One region of the Exiguobacterium sp. KKBO11 genome, then DNA from elsewhere that is predicted to be linked to it. Evidence: riboswitches for the same ligand, from Rfam matches in the RefSeq annotation. Region 1 holds a riboswitch; each other region holds the start of a gene.
What was found. A riboswitch is a leader RNA that binds a small molecule or an ion and turns the genes downstream of it on or off. The one in region 1 is predicted to bind S-adenosylmethionine.
Positions count from the first base shown of each region.

Region 2: it holds a riboswitch for S-adenosylmethionine, as region 1 does, so the genes downstream of both, AYO36_RS00655 (alpha/beta hydrolase) here and mtnK (S-methyl-5-thioribose kinase) in region 1, are expected to answer to the same signal.
Region 3: it holds a riboswitch for S-adenosylmethionine, as region 1 does, so the genes downstream of both, AYO36_RS01545 (methionine ABC transporter ATP-binding protein) here and mtnK (S-methyl-5-thioribose kinase) in region 1, are expected to answer to the same signal.

Region 1 is NZ_LUCU01000033.1:306,665-309,941, reverse strand. It holds gene mtnA (S-methyl-5-thioribose-1-phosphate isomerase) at 1-232, opposite strand, end outside; gene mtnK (S-methyl-5-thioribose kinase) at 229-1,395, opposite strand; SAM riboswitch class I at 1,474-1,577, opposite strand; SAM riboswitch class I at 1,783-1,884, shown strand; gene AYO36_RS12590 (2,3-diketo-5-methylthiopentyl-1-phosphate enolase) at 1,955-3,145, shown strand; gene AYO36_RS12585 (2-hydroxy-3-keto-5-methylthiopentenyl-1-phosphate phosphatase) at 3,142-3,277, shown strand, end outside.
Region 2 is NZ_LUCU01000011.1:68,992-72,268, forward strand. It holds gene AYO36_RS00645 (DedA family protein) at 1-236, opposite strand, end outside; gene AYO36_RS00650 (thymidine kinase) at 420-1,034, shown strand; gene AYO36_RS00655 (alpha/beta hydrolase) at 1,108-1,866, opposite strand; SAM riboswitch class I at 1,934-2,035, opposite strand; SAM riboswitch class I at 2,285-2,388, shown strand; gene AYO36_RS00660 (methionine ABC transporter ATP-binding protein) at 2,475-3,277, shown strand, end outside.
Region 3 is NZ_LUCU01000011.1:262,388-265,664, reverse strand. It holds gene AYO36_RS01550 (aminotransferase class I/II-fold pyridoxal phosphate-dependent enzyme) at 1-1,169, shown strand, start outside; SAM riboswitch class I at 1,232-1,337, shown strand; gene AYO36_RS01545 (methionine ABC transporter ATP-binding protein) at 1,422-2,435, shown strand; gene AYO36_RS01540 (methionine ABC transporter permease) at 2,425-3,090, shown strand; gene AYO36_RS01535 (MetQ/NlpA family ABC transporter substrate-binding protein) at 3,118-3,277, shown strand, end outside.

The sequences.
Region 1 (3,277 bases):
CTTGCTTGTAGACCGGAAGCGCCGCTTCAAAGCGGTACGCTTCTTGAACGAGTACGAATCCCCCGAATAAGCTGATCGCAGGTGCGCCCCGGACACGTAGTTGTTTAATCGCCTCAACCGCTTGCGCGAGATCAGCAATGACTTCATAGTGCTCTTCTTGCGGTAGACGTGTCTGATCGAGAATCGTCAAGACACGATCTTCGTAACGGATACTTTGAACGAATGTAGTCATCGGCTGAGTTCCTCCGTTACGTCAAAGTTTCGTAAATCATCGAATGTCCGGCATTCTGTACGGCGTTTGATTAACGCCGCTCCTAGACGAAGAGCGTGACGTTTCCGCTCTAAGCGTTCCGTCGTTGAATCGATTGATTCTAAATCAGCGACCGGTGCAAGACCAATCGTCCGCCGAATCAATTCGCAACCGGCAAAGCCAAGGGCATCCTGCAAGATCGTGCTCAGTACATCATCGACGAGTCCTGATGCCTGGAACGGTTCGACGGCTTCCCGTTCCCATAAGGCACGGAACGTTGAAGCGAACGTCAGCCAGAACGTATCGATGTCGCGAATCCGGGCATCACGAAGTGCTGAATAATCGGGGTATGCTGCAAAGAATAAGTGGGCGATGAACTGTCCGACATCGAATCCGAATGGACCATAAAAGGCGAATTCTGGATCGATGACTTTCGTTTCCGTCGCCGAGGCGAAGATGCTTCCTGTATGTAGATCGCCGTGCAGCAATGCATCTCCTTTCGTGATGAAGAGCGCTTCGAGTTTTGCGACTTCGCGTTTTAACTCATCGTCTGCCCATAGACGTGCCACCTCTTCTTCGAGTCCGGCTTCAATCTCGTTCGTCTCCGCGTCATGAAACGGATCCGTGAAGATTAATTTTTCCGTGATGTCGCACAAGTCTGGATTGTAGTACGTTCGGGCGACACGTTTCTTTTCAACCGGACCAAGCGCAAAGTCCGATGTATGGAATAACGTCCGAGCGAGATAAGAACCGATATGTTCCGCAAGCAACGGATACTGTTCACCTGCGAGTAAACCGCTTCGAACGATCGTCAGATGTGAAAGATCTTCCATGACCGTATACGCCTCTTCATGACTAGCATGAAAGACACGCGGTACGAACGGCACGGCATGCCGTGCGAATTCACGGAGTGCGGATTGCTCGATCCACGCTCGTTCGAGCGATAACGGCCAGCTCTCCCCGACGACCTTCGCATATGGTAATGCTTGTTTTAGAATCAATCGATGTTCACCCTCTCGAATTCGGAAAACGAGGTTGAGGTTCCCGTCGCCAATCTCTTCTGCTTCGACGGCTCCATCGCCGATCAGTCCTAGTGTCCGAACACGATCAATCGCGTCCTGTTCTGTAAATGCTTTATATGTCATCTCAGTTTCCCCCTATGTGATACACGAAAAAGCGCCTCTTTTCGTCATCGAAAAGAGGCGCAGAAAAGTCACTGCGTCCTCTTATCTCTCAGACAAAACGTCTGTTGGATGTAGCACCGTGCCCAGTGGTCGGTTGCTGCGGCGTCATCGGGCCAATTCCCTCTGCCAACTCGCGATAAGAGTCGTATGTAGTTGTCGTGTGTGATATTGATTTGAATCTTACGCAATCGACTTCCTCGCTGTCAAATCGAAATCAAGCAGAAACGGATATCATTTTTATGCCATCTATAGAAAGAGTATTTTCAAAAAAATAAATTTTCTAAAAATAGTTTGACAAGTGGCGATTCTCATGTAAAAATTGCAATTAGATTTCACAATTTCATCCAATTCTTATCAAGAGCAGACGGAGGGACAAGCCCTACGATGTCGCAGCAACCGACCTTTTGGCACGGTGCTAATTCTTGCAGCTACTAAGCTGACAGATAAGAGTCCACGTTCGAATCATTCATGGTCTCTTGTCGCTGACGAGAGACCATTTTTTTGTTGAAGGAGGAAAGACATGGCTTATATCACTGCTACTTATCAATTGACTGCCCGTGATCGACTCGAGCAACGCGCTGAACAACTCGCGCTTGGTCTGACAGTCGGTTCTTGGACGGAACTGAATCATCTCGAACAACAACAACTCGCCTCGTTTAAAGGGGAAGTCGTACATACCGAAGAGCGCGATGGCAAAGGATATATCACGATTCGTTATCCGGAACATAACGTATCGCGCGACTTTTCTGCGATTCTGACGACCGTCTTCGGGAAACTCTCACTCGACGGTGAAATCAAATTAACGGAATTGCTACTACCCGATACATTTACGTCGGACTTTCCAGGTGCGAAATTCGGGATCGAAGGGGTCCGTTCCTTGATCGGTGTCGAAGATCGCCCATTATTAATGAGCATCTTCAAAGGAATCATCGGACGCGATTTATCGTTCCTTCGTGATCAACTCGAAGGACAACTCGCTGGTGGGATTGATCTCGTCAAAGACGATGAGATCCTATACGACAATCCGTTGACACCGACGATTGACCGGGCACGGATCGGACGTGAGGTCATCGATGCTCACTTCCAACGGACCGGTAAACGTGCGTTATATGCGATCACACTCAGCGGTCCCGTCTTTACGCTCAAGGATCAAGCCAAGCGATTGATTGATGCTGGAGCGACTGCTTTCTTGCTGAATACCTTCACATACGGACTCGATGTCTTACGCGAACTGGCAAGTGATCCGGAAATCAACGTTCCGCTCTTCAATCATCCGGCATATAGCGGTGCGTTGATCGCTAGCCCGAATCACGGAGTCGCAGCCCCTGTCTTACTCGGCACATTACCGCGTGCTGCTGGAGCAGACTTGACGCTATTCCCGTCTCCTTATGGCAATGTCGCTTTACCAAAGGATGTCGCTCGTGGCATCGCGGTCGAAGCGACCCGTCTCGGGCAGACGAAATCGATCTTCCCGGTTCCTTCAGCCGGTATTCATCCTGGACTCGTCGCTCAACTCGTACGAGACTTCGGGATCGATTCCGTCATCAACGCCGGTGGCGGCGTACATGGTCATCCGCAAGGTGCTGCGGCTGGCGTCATTGCTTTCCGTCAGGCACTCGATGCGGCACTCGCAAATGAATCCCTATCGACGGCAGCATCGCGTCATGAAGAATTACGGATCGCCCTTGACGCTTGGGGGATCAAGTCATGACCGTACGGATTCTTTGTGACTTCGACGGGACGGTGACGACACAGGATAACATCATCGCACTCATGCAGGCATTTGCGCCAGCGAGTGACTTCGAACCGTTGAAACACGGTGTACTCGACCGGACGTTATCGA
Region 2 (3,277 bases), on a different contig from region 1:
CCGAGTTTTAATCCGAGTAAATAGCTGATCGTCATCCCGATACAACTGCCGGCGTAAGCGGCGAGAATCGTACCGACGAGTGGTAGATTGCCTTGATGCATCCAAAAACCGGACAGGACGAGCAGGGTCTCATCAGGAACCGGCAATCCCACGATACCACCTGCGAGAAGGACGGAGAGACCAAGGGCACCATATTGGTGCAGGATGTCATGTAAGAGATGATGAATCGGGGACACCTTCTTTCGTGAGAGTCTTCTTCTTCAGTGTACAGGAAATAGGGGACGGTTGGAATGAAAGGACAAAAATTCTAGGTAAAGAAAAAATGAATTTTGATTTCCGGAAGTCAACCCTTTTTCTCGATACCGTTTCGGGCTATACTCGTTAAAGTGACTATTTTTAGAGGACGGTGTCGGACGATGATGCATGTAATAAATCAGTACGGCTGGATCGAAGTAATTTGTGGCAGTATGTTTTCCGGGAAATCGGAAGAGTTGATTCGTCGTGTCAGACGGGCGCAGTACGGCAAACTGCCCGTTCAAGTATTCAAGCCGGCAATCGACGACCGGTACCATGAAGAGCATGTCGTCTCTCATATCGGCAACTCCGTCGTGGCGATTCCAATGGCGACGAGTCGTGATCTCTACGCAGCAGTAGCAGAAGAAACACAAATCGTCGGAATCGATGAAGTTCAATTCTTTGATGATGAGATCGTACAAGTCATCGAAGCACTCGCACAAGACGGAAAACGCGTCATTTGTGCAGGTCTTGATCAAGATTTCCGGGCAGAGCCATTCGGCAAGATGCCGGAATTACTGGCGCGCGCAGAATTCGTGACGAAGCTACAAGCCATCTGTCTTTCGTGTGGGGATCCGGCTTCCCGGACACAACGGTTGATTGATGGAAAACCAGCGAATTACGATGATCCGATCATCCTAGTAGGCGCTTCAGAATCGTATGAGCCACGATGCCGCCATTGCCATGAGGTGCCTGGAAAACCGAAGCCGCTCCAGTCGGTGCAGCACCAAGAAAATTAAAAAAAGACGAACCGATCGCGGTCGTCCTTTGATGTAGCAGCTATTCGCTTCTAAGTGAATAGCTGTTTTTTTATTATCCCGTTTCCTGTGAGAACCGGCTTGAGCGTTCGATAAAGCGGATCGTCTCACGAACGATCAAATCCTGATCATGATCGAGGGTCGCGACGTGGTACGAGTTCAGCAAACAGTAGCTTCGTTTATCATTCGTTCCGATGTGCTGATGCAGATAATCCGAGCTCGACGGCGGGACGACGTGATCGGTCGCCGAGTAGAGAATTAATGTCGGCAGAAGGATTGATCCTAAGCGTCCTTTCGTTTCATCCATCAGACGGACGAGTTCGAACGCACAACGACTTGGAACGAGGTCATAGATGATTTCGAAAGCAGACCGTTTGATGTCCGGTGCCCCTTCCGGTAAGTACTCTGGACCGTCCTCGAACGAAAGTGCTTCATAGGATGGAACGGAAAGTGCGGCATTGATCGTAATGATGCCGGCGAACGGAATGCCGTCAGCGGCGAGTGACAGTGCAAGCGTCGCACCCATCGATTGACCGATGACGAAGACTTGATCGCATGTTTCTTGTAAACGTTCATAGCCGTCTTGCAGGCTTTGCTTCCAACATCGAGCAGTCGATTGTTCAAACTCGCGGACGTTCGTTCCATGTCCGCGTAAGCGCGGGGCATAGACGGTAAAACCTTCAGCAGCGAATGCCTCACCGACGTCGCGGACACTTTGCGGAGTGGCATTAAAACCATGACAGATTAGAATACCGATCGGTCCACCTTGAAAATAAAACGCTTCAGCACCAGTCAATACAGGATAGTTCATCATTACTATTTTTCCTCCATTCATGAAAAAAACTCGTCGACGTCACTGCTTGGACGCCCACGAGTTTTTCACCGTATCATCCAAAGCCGCGCTTTGCTGGTCGGAGCACCTTACAGATTGCAGGTTGCCGTGAAGTCATAGAGCCAGGTCTCTCGTTCACTCTTGATAAATATCATATTGGAATTGTCGGAATAATCATTGAAACGATGGTAGCACGACCAAAAATGACTTGTCAAATCTTTCTTGACGAATCATGATCCGTTGAGTAAGCTAACTCATAACTTGTTCATCCATCGATATGCGCCAAATGGATTATTTTTGCAAAGTTGGTTGACTTTTAAAGTTTCGACCCGTAATGTAAAAATTAGTTTTACGACATAAGCAACAACGCAACAACACACATACGAATTTCATACCGCAATACTTATCCAGAGAGGTGGAGGGACTGGCCCTACGAAACCTCGGCAACAGACTCATTATGAGCACTGTGCCAATTCCATCAGACAGATGTCTGAGAGATGAGTGGAGTGGATTCTGCCACTGTGCGGATCCAGGTCTCTTCTTGTTTCTCAAGAAGGGACCTTTTTTGTTGAATGAAGGGGGAAAACGGAATGATTGCATTTCATCAAGTCAAAAAAACGTACGTCACGAAAGATCAGACGATCGCAGCGCTTGACGGTGTCGACCTGACAATCGAAAAAGGCGAAATCTTTGGTGTCATCGGCTTTAGCGGTGCCGGAAAAAGTTCACTGCTCCGCTGCGTCAATCTGTTAGAACGACCGACGTCAGGAACGGTGACGGTTGATGGGGAAGATTTAACGCAACTGTCTCCGAAAAAATTGCGCCAAGCAAAACAACGGATCGGGATGATCTTTCAGCACTTCAATCTATTGAATGCGAACACGGTCTTTACGAATGTCGCGAAACCACTCGTTCTCGCAGGCGTCAAGAAAGACGAAATTCGCCGCCGGGTGACGGAGTTACTCGAATTCGTCGATCTCGCGGACAAGGCGGATCATTATCCGGATCAATTGTCGGGTGGGCAGAAACAGCGCGTTGGTATCGCCCGGGCACTCGCGACGCAACCTTCCGTCCTCTTATGTGACGAAGCGACGTCAGCACTCGATCCCCAAACGACACATCATATTCTCCAGTTATTAAAACGGATCAATGCGGAGTACGGGATCACGATTCTCTTGATCACCCACGAGATGGGCGTCATTCGGGAGATTTGCGACCGCGTCGCCGTCATCGAAGCTGGGAAACTGATCGAGTCAGGAACGGTCTTTGATGTCTTTTCAAACCCGCAGACCGAGACAGCACAGAACTTCGTCCGCTCCGTCATGCACGACGAGATTCCAGCATCGATTCGCCAGTTGATCGAGTCCCGGAATGCGAATCCGATCTATAAGAT
Region 3 (3,277 bases), on a different contig from region 1:
CCATCGCCATTGATCGGCTTCCTGCTCCTGTCTTCGCTGAACTCGCGAACCGAATCGGTGCTGTAAAAGCTGCCGGACACGATGTCATCACACTTGGTCAAGGAACGCCTGACCAGACGACGCCTGTACATATTCTCGATGCCTTAAAACAAGCCATCGACGAGCCAACGAACCTTCAATATCCACCGTTTCGTGGACATGATTTTCTAAAGCAAGCCGTCGCTAGCTTTTACGCGACTGAGTTCGGTGTCACAATCGATCCAGCAACGGAAGTCGCGATTCTCCTCGGTAGTAAAGCCGGTATCGTCGCCTTACCGCAGACAATCGTCAACCCTGGAGAAGGAGTCATCGTTCCGGATCCAGGATACCCGGATTACCTGTCTGGCGCAGCACTTGCTGGTGCATTCCCGATCACGCTTCCGTTGCTTGAAAAAAATAACTTCTTACCGGATTACGACTTACTTGATACGACGGACGTCGAGCGTGCCCGGATGTTGTTCCTCAACTACCCGAGTAATCCGACGGGTGCGACCGCGACGGCAGAAGCCTTCGAACAGACAGTCGCTTTCGCCGATGCCCATGATATCTGTGTCGTCCATGACTTAGCATACGGCGGCATCAGTTTCGATGGTCCGACGCGAAGCTTCCTGCAGACGGAAGGGGCAAAAGACGTCGGGATCGAGCTATTCTCACTCTCAAAACGCTTCAACATGTCCGGCTTCCGGATCGCCTTTGCGATTGGTAATCCGTCCGTCATCTCAAGCATCGAGACGTACCAAGAACATCTCTACGTCAGTGCCTTCACACCGATTCAACATGCTGCGACCGTCGCCCTGACGAGTGACCAGACATGTGTCCGCGAGTTAAGCAGTCTGTACGAAACACGACGCGATGCGTTGTTCGCAAAACTCGATGCGATTGGTTGGAGTGGACCACGACCGGGCGGTTCCTTCTTCGTCTGGCTTCCTGTTCCGGAAGGTTACACGTCCCAAAGCTTCACCGATCACCTGCTTGACGAAGCACACGTCGCCGTGACCCCTGGATCCTTCTTCGGCGAATACGGTGAAGGCTACGTCCGGATCAGCTTGATTGCTGACGTCGAACGTCTAGAAGAAGCCGTCGATCGAATCGGAACGCTCAACCTGTTCCGGACACCTGTTGCGGAATAATTCTGAAAAAACATTTGACAGATGGGAATCATTTCCGTTAAAGTAAATCCCAACAGCATAACTACTTATCGAGAGCGACCGAGGGATTAGGCCCAACGACGTCCGGCAACCACCTGTAAGGAACGGTGCCACATCCTACAGAATGATTTTCATTCTGAGAGATAAGTTACGAAATCTTACACTTTCGTCGCTTTTTTCTGGTTGCTCCGCTACTAGGAAAAAGCGACTTTTTTTGTATGAGGAGATGAGCGGATGATTGAATTCAAACACATTACAAAACGGTTCGTTCGAGATCGGACCCCGATTTTTGCATTACGGGATGTCGATTTGACGATCCAAAAAGGAGAAATCTTCGGGATCATCGGTGAGTCCGGTGCCGGTAAGAGTACGTTACTTCGCCTAATCAACGGACTCGAGCATCCGACACAGGGAAGCGTCAAGGTCGACGGTGTCTCGCTTGGCGGAATGTCAAAAGCAGATTTGCGTCAACTTCGCTTACGGACAGGAATGATCTTTCAGCATTTCCAATTGATCCAGTCGCGCAACGTCGCGGATAACATCGCTTTTGCGCTCAAGGCTGCTGGAGTCAAACGAGCAGATTTCCCGGAGCGAATTCGCGAACTCGTCTCGCTCGTCGGACTTGAAGGATTTGAGACGAACTTCCCGAGCCAATTAAGCGGTGGGCAGAAACAGCGCGTCGGGATTGCCCGGGCACTCGCGAACGATCCGACCGTCTTGTTATGTGACGAAGCGACATCAGCTCTTGACCCCGTTACGACACTACAGATCCTTGAACTGCTGAAGGATTTGAATGAACGACTCGGATTGACGATCGTCCTCATCACGCATGAGATTGATGTCGTCAAACAGATTTGCCATCGCGTCGCGGTCATGTCGCAAGGTGAAGTCGTTGAAGTCTCCTCAACCTATGACCTGTTCAGTCAAGCCAAGCATCCAGTGACGCAACATTACGTCGATACGGCACTACAAATCGAATTGCCGGAACGCATCTTACAGGCAACTCCAGGCAAGATCATCCGCTTGCAGTTCACGGGCGAGAAGACCGGTGAGAGTACGTTATCAGAAGCAATCCGCCGTTACGATATCTCAGTCAGCATCTTGCACGGCAAGGTCGACTACATTCAAGACGTCGCCTTCGGTGTCCTGATTGTCAGCTTGACGGGATCATCCGACCAAATCGCTCCTGCCCTCGACTGGCTCGCGACGGAACTTCATGCACTCGAGGTGATTCAGGATGTGGCTTGATCGTATTCAAACGATGTTACCTGAGCTCTTGAAGGCACTCGGCGAGACGGCGTGGATGGTAGGAATTTCACTTGCCTTTGCATTGGTCGTCGGGATTCCGCTCGGGATTCTCTTGTTCGTCACCGACCGGGGATTATTTTTTCAAAACCTTGCCGTCCGCCGTGTCCTTGACTTCGTCGTCAACATCGTCCGGTCGCTACCGTTCATCATCTTGCTGGTTGCCCTCATTCCGTTAACGAAGTTCTTACTCGACAATACGATTGGTCCGACGGCAGCATCCGTCAGTCTCAGTGTCGCAGCGATTCCGTTTCTCGCGCGACTCGTTGAGACGTCACTGCGCGAAATTCCGCCTGGTCTAATCGAAGCAGCGGAAGCATGTGGGGCGAAACCATTACGGATCATCGTCAGTGTCCTCTTACCGGAAGCACTCCCTGGCATCATTCAGGGCATCACATTAACGACGATCAGCTTGATCGGCTTCTCAGCGATGGCTGGTATCGTCGGCGGTGGAGGTGTTGGTGACCTCGCGATCCGTTTCGGTTATTATCGCTACGATAATCTCATCATGATCGTGACGATCGTCGTGCTCATCGTCATCGTTCAAAGTATTCAAGCACTTGGCAATCAACTGGCGCGAAAAACAGATAAACGCTAATCATACATACAAAGGGAGAGTGGAATCATGAAAAAACGATATGCCTTTTTAGCAACAGCCTTACTCGGTGCAGGAGTCCTCGCGGGATGTGGAGACAGCAGTGCTGACGAAAAAGACAAGACGATCAAGATTGGTGCGACGAGCGGTCCGTATAGCGACATGGTCAAACAAGCGATCCAGCCGCAAC